DNA from 2 places in the Fusibacter sp. JL298sf-3 genome. Region 2 is predicted to be linked to the other one. Evidence: riboswitches for the same ligand, from Rfam matches in the RefSeq annotation. Region 2 holds a riboswitch; the other holds the start of a gene.
The links. Region 2 has a riboswitch for FMN ahead of ACR6HW_RS07330 (hypothetical protein). Riboswitches for the same ligand answer to the same signal wherever they lie in the genome.
Positions count from the first base shown of each region.

Region 1: linked by a shared signal. The riboswitch ahead of ACR6HW_RS08475 (ECF transporter S component) and the one ahead of ACR6HW_RS07330 (hypothetical protein) in region 2 are both predicted to bind FMN.

Region 1 covers NZ_CM132608.1:1,749,881-1,754,256, reverse strand. The annotation lists gene ACR6HW_RS08490 (aminopeptidase P family protein) at 1-288, opposite strand, end outside; gene ACR6HW_RS08485 (cupin domain-containing protein) at 323-670, opposite strand; gene ACR6HW_RS08480 (MATE family efflux transporter) at 856-2,232, shown strand; FMN riboswitch at 2,276-2,392, shown strand; gene ACR6HW_RS08475 (ECF transporter S component) at 2,512-3,105, shown strand; gene ACR6HW_RS08470 (MATE family efflux transporter) at 3,524-4,376, shown strand, end outside.
Region 2 covers NZ_CM132608.1:1,511,027-1,515,402, forward strand. The annotation lists gene ACR6HW_RS07320 (riboflavin synthase) at 1-433, opposite strand, end outside; gene ribD (bifunctional diaminohydroxyphosphoribosylaminopyrimidine deaminase/5-amino-6-(5-phosphoribosylamino)uracil reductase RibD) at 418-1,509, opposite strand; gene ACR6HW_RS07330 (hypothetical protein) at 1,531-1,842, opposite strand; FMN riboswitch at 1,904-2,022, opposite strand; gene sucD (succinate--CoA ligase subunit alpha) at 2,073-2,951, opposite strand; gene sucC (ADP-forming succinate--CoA ligase subunit beta) at 2,932-4,107, opposite strand.

The sequences.
Region 1 (4,376 bases), 240 kb from region 2:
CCACTCTTTGTAGCTTGGCACATCGGGCTCCGCCGCTTTAAAGAGGTCGATGCCCGTGCCGCTGAGTTCTTGTGCAGCTTGTATATAGTAGCGGCCATCTGTCCAAAGGCCTTGCTTGTCTTTGGTGACTACCAGTGTGCCGGCAGAGCCTGTAAAGCCGGATGCCCACTGTCTGGTCTTGTAGTGCGCCGGCAGGTATTCGCTGGCGTGTGGATCGCTGGACGGGATGATATATGCGTCGATGTTTTCGTTTGACATCTCTTGCAAGATGTGTTTGATTGTACTCATGTAACAGCCTCCCTTAATTCTGTGATGACAGTGCTTATTTGTGTCCTTCTTCCGGTACGATGCAGAGGAATTTAAACGTCGCATCGCCGGTATTTCTGTATTGGTGCAGAGCGTTTGAAGGCACATAGGCGTAGCTGCCGGCAGTGAGTGGGTGAACGGTGTCGTCTATTAAGACGGATCCCTCGCCTTCAATGACGTAGTTGATATGCGGCCAATCGTGCTGATGTTTAGGCGTGTAGCCGTCTTTTGTGAGTTCCATAGCGCGCATGACGTACCCGTCCCAACCCTCTTGAGGGGAGACCAGCACTTGCATGGCGGCGTTTTTGACTTGTGGATTGTCCACAATTATTTTTTTGGTGTCTTTCATGTTTGAAACGATCATGGCGAACCTCCTTAGGTCGTGTTAAGTTCATTATACTGGATTGTATTTCAATTGCAAAGGCAGTTAAAAAGATTTAAAAAAATATTAATTAGAGGCACGAAACGTTTGTGCTTCGAAATAAATTGTGGTATAATTCATTATGTATTGTTAAAATTATTGAATTTTTAGTTTTTGGGGAGTGGCGCATGGATTACACACAGAAGAGAGAGCTGATTTTAAAGGGCGATATGCGAAAAGTGATTTTCACCCTGTCGCTGCCGATTATGTTAAACAACTTTATTCACACCATATACAACATCACGGATACTTACTTTGTCAGCAAGATAGGCGATGACGCCGTAGCGGGGGTGCAGTTCGTCTGGCCGCTGATTTTTTTGACCATGGCTTTCGGCATCGGCATGAGCGTGGCGAGCTCGGCGCTGATTGCTCAGTACATCGGGGCCCATCGACACGACAAGGCGAAGAAGACGGCGGGACAGGTGATTACGTTGTTGATGCTCATTGCCGGCGTTTTTGGCGTCATTGGCTTTTTTTCGGCGCCGCATGTCGTGCGCTTAATGGGGGCGACAGGTACGCTTCTCGACAGCGGCGTCGCGTATCTCAAAATTATGTTTCTGGGCTTGCCGGCGACGTTTTTGATGAACGCGTTTAATGCGATTAAACAAGGGCAAGGGGATACGGTGTCGCCACTTAAAATTGGCGGTGCCTCCGTAGCGGTAAACATGGTCCTCGATCCGATTTTTATCTTTGTCCTCGACCTCGGTATTGAAGGGGCGGCCATGGCGACGATTCTGTCTACCGGCGTTTTTGCCCTCTACGGCATTTTAAAATCTTTTGATGAGAAGCAGAGTTTGATGCTGGAATTTAAAGATTTGAAACCCAATTGGCCCGTTATGGGGGAGATTGTCAGGATTGGTCTGCCGTCTTCTGCAGGGCAGGCGACGACGGCTTTCGGCTTTACGGTGCTCAATGTGTTCTTGGTGGATTTGGGCAAGGTGACGCTGACGGCTTTTGCTATCGGTAACCGCATCAGTTCTCTGATTATGATGCCTGCTATGGGTATCGGCAGTGCACTGGCCACGGTGGTCGGTCAAAATCTCGGCGCTGAGAATGTGCCTCGGGCAAAGAAGGCTGTGCGCGAAAGTGTGTTGCTGTCGACGGTGATGTTGCTCATCGGCGGGCTGGTGCTGTACCCGTTTACCGATACGATTGTGAAGGGGTTCTCTAAAAACCCAGAGATTATCGCCAGTGGCACAGAATATTTGAAGATTTTGTTTTTGACGGTGCCGCTGATGGGCTATTTTCAGATTTTAATCGGCGTTTTCCAAGGTTCCGGACACACGTTTTCGGCAATGCTGATTATGATGGGGAGACTTTGGGGCCTTCGGATTCCAATGGTGATGTTTTTCAGTCGCCAAGCGAGTTTTGGGCCGTCTAGCATTTGGTACGCCATGATTTTCAGCAATTTAATTATCTGTTTAATCGGCCTGGGCATCTATATGACGGGGCGTTGGCAGACGAAGGTCATCAAACCGAAGAAGGTTGTGGTGGCGCGGTCGTAAGACTATTGACAAACGAAAAAAATGTGCTAATATAAGAGTATAAATGAGTCTTCAGGGCGGGGTGTAAGTCCCCACCGGCGGTAGAGCCCGCGAACCGAAAGGTTGATCCGGTTAGATTCCGGAGCCGACAGTTATAGTCTGGATGAGAGAAGCGATTTATGTTTTTTGATGATTATCAGCCCCTGAAGTGCATGCTTTAGGGGTTTTTTGTCGGGGTTCGCCCCCTGTGAAGAAGCCTAAAGCCATCTTTAATGTTTAAATAATTAGGAGGTTTTAGAGATGATTGCACATGAAAAACGCGTATTGAGTGTCGGTCAAATGACCAAAATTGCCATGCTGAGTGTTTTGGCTTACGGCTTGATGTTTGTTCACTTTCCCATTCCGATTTTTCCGAGCTTTTTAAAGTTTGACGTCAGCGATATGCCGGCGCTTATCGGTGGTTTTGCCATGGGGCCTTTAGCCGGTGTCCTCGTCACGGCGGTGAAAAACTTGCTCCACTTGCTTCAAACGGACACGGCTGGTGTCGGCGAGCTCTCCAACTTTTTGGTGGCGAGTGCTTTGATTATTCCCGCCACTTTGATTTATCGTAGAGACAAGTCGAGAAAATCGGCAATTTTGGGACTGATTGCCGGTGTTGTGGCAATGCCGATTGTCGGGGCGTTGACCAACTATTTTATCATTATTCCGTTTTACTCCAATGTGATGCCGATCGATGTGATTATTAAAGCGGGGACAGTTGTCAACCCTAACATTGTGAGTATTAAAAGTTTGATTCTCTACGGCGTGGTGCCGTTTAACTTGCTCAAGGCGGTGGCGACGGCGGGCATAACGCTGTTGCTCTACAAGCGCATATCGCCGATTTTGCAGAAGTAATACAAGTGTTTTTAAAGGTAACGCCAGTCGATGGGATGTCGACTGGCGTTTTTTAACATGCTTTTGGGGACGGTTCTTTTGTGCCAGAATCCACTAAAATTTTACATATTGAGATGCGAGGGGCGGCAGTTAAACGGTTGTAAACGCGCCCCTTTTTGGTGTTTCAGGTGCTCGGCGATAGGGGGTTGTCTCCGGAGAGGTGTTCATCGATGCCGTCGGTGTAGGAGCAGAAAGGGCGCGGGGCTCAAATTGGTGAAAGCCGCTCCTTTACTGAGGTTAGGTGCATGTGTCGCGCCAAAACGGCACAAAAGAACCGTCCCCTTTTTTTAAAAAAAAAGATTCCCCTTTCGTTAAACATTTGATAAACTATTAAGGGTTACGAAATAATAAGGTATCGAGGTGAGAAATGGTCTCGAAAATGACGGTAAGACAAGATATTTTTAAGATGATTACGCCGATACTAATGGCCAATATACTGGAGATGCTCGTGGGGATTATCTCAATGGGACTCATTGGGCACATCGGCGGCATCGCCATTGGCGCCATGGGGCTCTGTCTGCGAGTGCGGGGGCTCGTATGGGCGCTTTACAAAGGGATTGCCATAGGCGTGCAGGTCGTCGTGGCTCAGGCTGTGGGGGTTGAAAACGATGAACGGGTTAAGAAAGCCATGTTGCAGACGGTGGGGTCAATTGTGCTGCTCTCCTTAGTCATTGTCGGCAGTATGTGGCTGTCTCCCGACCCTTGGCTCGGGATATTCGGTGCAGAAGGGGCGCTCTTTGATACGAGCAAAGCGCTGCTGAAAGTCGTGGGCATCGGTTTCCCATTCTTGGGCGTTGTCATTGTGCTCTCAGGGGCCCTACAGGGAAAGGGCGACGCCAAGACGCCGCTGTTTATCACTGGACTGATGAACGTTCTAAACGTGGTGTTGGGATTTGTTTTGGTGAAAGGCCTCTTCGGTTTTCCGGAGATGGGACTTATGGGTGCTGGACTGGCGATGACGTTGGCACAGGTGGTAGCGGCATTGGTTGGACTGGGGCTACTGCTGTCTAAGAAAGGCGTTTTAGGTGGGGCTTCGCCAAAGCACCTCGTGCGCTTTACGCGTTCAGAAATGGTGTCCGTCTATAAGACGGGGTTGCCCAGCGTGTTGGAATCGCTCTTTTGGCAAGTGAGTTCAATTCTTCTGATTCGCGCGATATTGACATATGGCGACGACGCTTTGGCAGCGTATCAGCTGGGCCTTCAGGCGGAGAGCCTCGCGTATATGCCGGCGG
Region 2 (4,376 bases):
CAACAGTTAAGCTCACCCCGTCTATAGCAATAGACCCCATGGGTACCGTGTTCTGATAGGTTCTAGCTGTTCCCCTGAACACAAGTCGAACCGCATTGCCCTCTCGACGGATGCTTGCAACGGTTAACACCTCGTCGACATGTCCTGAAACGAGATGTCCGTCTAATCGTGTCCCCACTGCCAGTGCCTGCTCTAAATTAACTCTGTCTCCGGCCTTTAAACGACTCAGCTTGCTCTTTCTTAACGTCTCCGGCATCACATCGGCTTTAAAACCGCCTTTAACTTGTTCCGTCACAGTTAAACAGGCGCCACTGGTGCAGACGCTATCGCCGATGGCCACATCCATTGTCGAAGAAATGGTCAGCGTGCAAGCACCTCGACGTTTGAGAACATTTTTAACACACCCAACATCACCAATCAGTCCTGTAAACATGTCACCTCCTCAATATGCCCCTGTACGATAACATCTCCGGCAAGCTGTAACACTTCGCATGATGCAAGCGGCAGCGCGTGCGCCACTTGCGCTACAGTTTCACCGGCGATAGGTGAAACGCCCGCACCTAACAAAAGTTTCGGCGCAATGTACACCGAAAGATCGTCGACATAGCCCTCTCTAAAAAAGGCCCCGTGCGTTTTACCGCCGCCTTCTACGAGCACTTTTTCCAGTCGCAATTTCACGAGCGCCTTTAAGAGCGTATGAACAGTCAGTGGCTCGAGGACGTGCACTTGTGCCCCTTTGCGTTCCAAAGCCCGACGGTTTTCCACTGGTGCATCAACACTCGTAAAGATGTGAACCGGGCCACCTTTCACCTCAAGCATCAGCGCGTCTTCAGGCGTTTTTGCCGATGGGTCTACCACCACTCGATGAGGTTGTTTCTCTATAGCCCCATATCGAACAGTTAATGCAGGGTTGTCCATAAGCACGGTGCCGACGCCAACAACCACTGCCGATGATTCCGCCCTAAGACCATGTGCATGACGTCTGCTCACTTCATTGGAAATCCAAAAGGCGTCCCCGTTGCACGTCGCCAAATTGCCATCGAGTGTCATGGCGTATTTGGCTCTGACCTTCGGGCGCTTGTACTTAAGCCAATGCAAATACCCGGTATTTAAAGCGCCTGCGATTTTCCCAAGCAAACCGATTTCCACCTCGATGCCACTGTTTCGAAGCGCTTCAACCCCTTTGCCCGACACCACCGGATTGGGATCGCGCATCGCCACATATACTTTTCGTATGCCCGCCTGTATCAAGGCATCGGTGCACGGCGGCGTCTTCCCCGTATGTGCACAGGGCTCTAGGGTTACGTACATCACGGCCCCTTGTACCGATTCTGTCGCCGACGCCAGTGCGCATATTTCCGCGTGCGCCCCGCCGAACTCGGCGTGATACCCCTCGCCAATACACACGCCGTCTTTCACAATGACAGCTCCCACAAGTGGATTGGGCCACACGCTACCGGCGCCTTTTTCAGCCAGCGCCAATGCTTTTGACATCCATTTTTCTTTCATTTGCCACCTCCTAAAAAAACTCTAGAAGTCTTCAGAGCGCTTAATCTTGTGGAAATAGTATGATGCAACTGCAGTTGTCAACAACATTTGATGCGTTTTCAGCGCATCAAACGGCCTTCTCGCGTTGAACACCCGCAAAAAGGCTTTGAGCTCGCCCCTTGTTGTCCAAATAAAAAAGCCCCCTATTGGGAGCTTCGTGATTTTTTTGCCAAAGTTTTCGGCACCTGCATCTGCTTTAAGTGGTCTAGCGATAACGACTATAAACTCAAACGCTACCGCACAACAACAGTTTAAACCGCTAAAACAACTTTTGCCTATCGGCTCAAATCTCACTGTTTAAAAAACCCCTGATTTCACTTGAAAATCAGGGGTTAATGCACTTAAAAAGACGCTGTTTTCTCTTCTCCCATCCAGACTTTACTGTCGGTCTTGGAATTGCACCAAGTCAGCTGCTTGAGCAGCTCGTGGACTTTAACCACCGGTCGGGAATTTCACCCTGCCCTGAAGAACTATTAAGTTTTAATCAATCTACCATATTGAGAAAAAAATGTCAAGGTGTTTTTTTAGCTGTTTTTTACACCGATTTTTTTAAGAATCGGGACAATTTCATTGAGTCGATGTGCCATTTTAACACCGGCATTTTCAAGTGCAATCGTCTTTGATTCCGCCGTTCCAGTACCACCGGAAACAATTGCCCCTGCGTGTCCCATCGTCTTGCCCTTCGGCGCAGATTTTCCGCTAATAAAACCGACGACGGGCTTTTGCATATGTCGTTGTATCCAAGCTGCAGCACGTTCTTCGCTCTCGCCGCCAATTTCACCAATCAGTATAACGGCGTCTGTGTGCAGATCTTTTTCAAAGGCCTCTAAAACCTCAACAAAGTCCACCCCTTTAATCGGATCGCCGCCAATGCCCACAACAGTCGACTGCCCAAAGCCATTTTCAGTGAGAACAGCAACCGCTTCATAGGTTAAAGTCCCTGAACGCGAAACGATGCCGATGTTCCCGCGTCTGTGGATCGCACCGGGCATAATGCCTATCAATTGTTCTTCCGGCACAATAATCCCCGGACAGTTGGGGCCGATTAACCGCACGCCTTTGCTGCGCGCGTATTTTTCCGCGACGAGCACATCGTGAACCGGCACGTGCTCTGTAATGCAAACAATTTGGCGAATGCCACCGTCAACAGCTTCTAAAATCGCCTCTTTTACAAAGGCAGGGGGGACAAAGATAATAGACGTATTGGCACCGGTCTTTTTAACCGCTTCTGAAACCAAGTTGAAAACAGGCACACCGTGCACTTCTCGACCGCCTTTTCCAGGGGTCACGCCCCCTGCGATGTTCGTCCCGTAGTCGAGCATGGCCTTTGTGTGCAGCTGTGCCGCGCGTCCGGTAATTCCCTGTACGATAATTTTATCCATCCTATTGACAAATACGCTCATGATGCCCTCCTCGCTTGACCAAGTCCACAATGCAATCGACACCGGCGTCTAGTGTCGCCGCCGGATAAACGGCTTTAGAAGAACGGCTCAGCAGTTCCATCCCCTCAGCCTTGTTGCGCCCTTCCAGTCGAACGACTATGGGAATCCCGATTGCCATTTCTTCCTGCGCTTCAACCAATGCCGATGCAATGGTATCGCACTGCATAATCCCACCAAATATATTGACAAACAAGCCTTCCACAGAAGGGTCTTTGAGGATTAACGCAATTGAAGCCTTGACCATTTCACTGGTGGCGCTGCCGCCGACATCTAAAAAATTGGCCGTGCGACCGCCGGCGAGTTCCAGCGTATCCATCGTCGCCATCGCCAGCCCGGCGCCGTTGACGAGACAGCCGATATTGCCTCCGAGTTTCACATACGATACGCCCAGCGCCTCTGCTTCACGTTCACTGGAATCGTGATGGACGTCTGGAGTGACGTAGGTATTTTGCCTATATCGCGCGTTGTCATCTATAGAAAGTTTTACATCGAGAACGCGTAGGTTACCCTCTTTGGTCAATACCAAAGGATTGATTTCCAGCAGAGTTGCATCGTGGCTTAAAAAGGCATCGAGCAAAGCGGTGAGCAGTTTAGTCACTTTAAATCGATACGCGTCTGACAGCTGAAAGGCGTTGAGCACCGCTTGGACGTGGTAACTCTGAATCCCCAAATGGGTGTCGATTTCACAGCGATGTCGATCGTTTTCAGACACGCTTTCGACTTCTACGCCGCCACGCCCTGAAAAGACCAGAGCGATACTTTTAGAAGCCCTATCCAACATAAAGCTCAAATAAAATTCTCGTTCGATTGTGCAAGCTTTTTCCAAATACAAAGCGCCCACGTACGCGCCGGCATCAGCTGTCTGGTGGGTTGCCAAACGCGTTCCCAAAAGTGCCTTTGCGAACGTTTCGATTTCCAAAGGATCGCGCAGAAGCTTAATGCCTCCTGCTTTTCCTCTACCTCCTGCGCGAATTTGCGCCTTAACAGCAACCAAATCACCGTGAAAATGCTCAAGTGCCCTCGACACCTCTTCCGGTTTTGTGACGACAACCCCTTTTTCAAATTGCAGGCCATAGCCCTTTAACAGTTCTTTTGCTTGGTATTCCAGTAAATCCATAGTGCCCTCCTCGCATAAAAAAAACAAGCTACGCGCTTGTCATCTCTCAGAGAAAGGTGTGAAGTTCAAAAGACGGTTTGCGTTTCGGGCTTTGCCTAAAACGATTTTGGCCGACCCAAACACATCAGCTCAAATTTTGCCATACAACACTACTTTAGGCATCACCCTAAAATCGTTTTCGCAGACCGGCGCCATGCGGCCCAACCCTTGTTGTTATAAAAAACACCCCAAACGGTGTTTGGGGTGTAGGCGTCTTGTGCACACTTCTA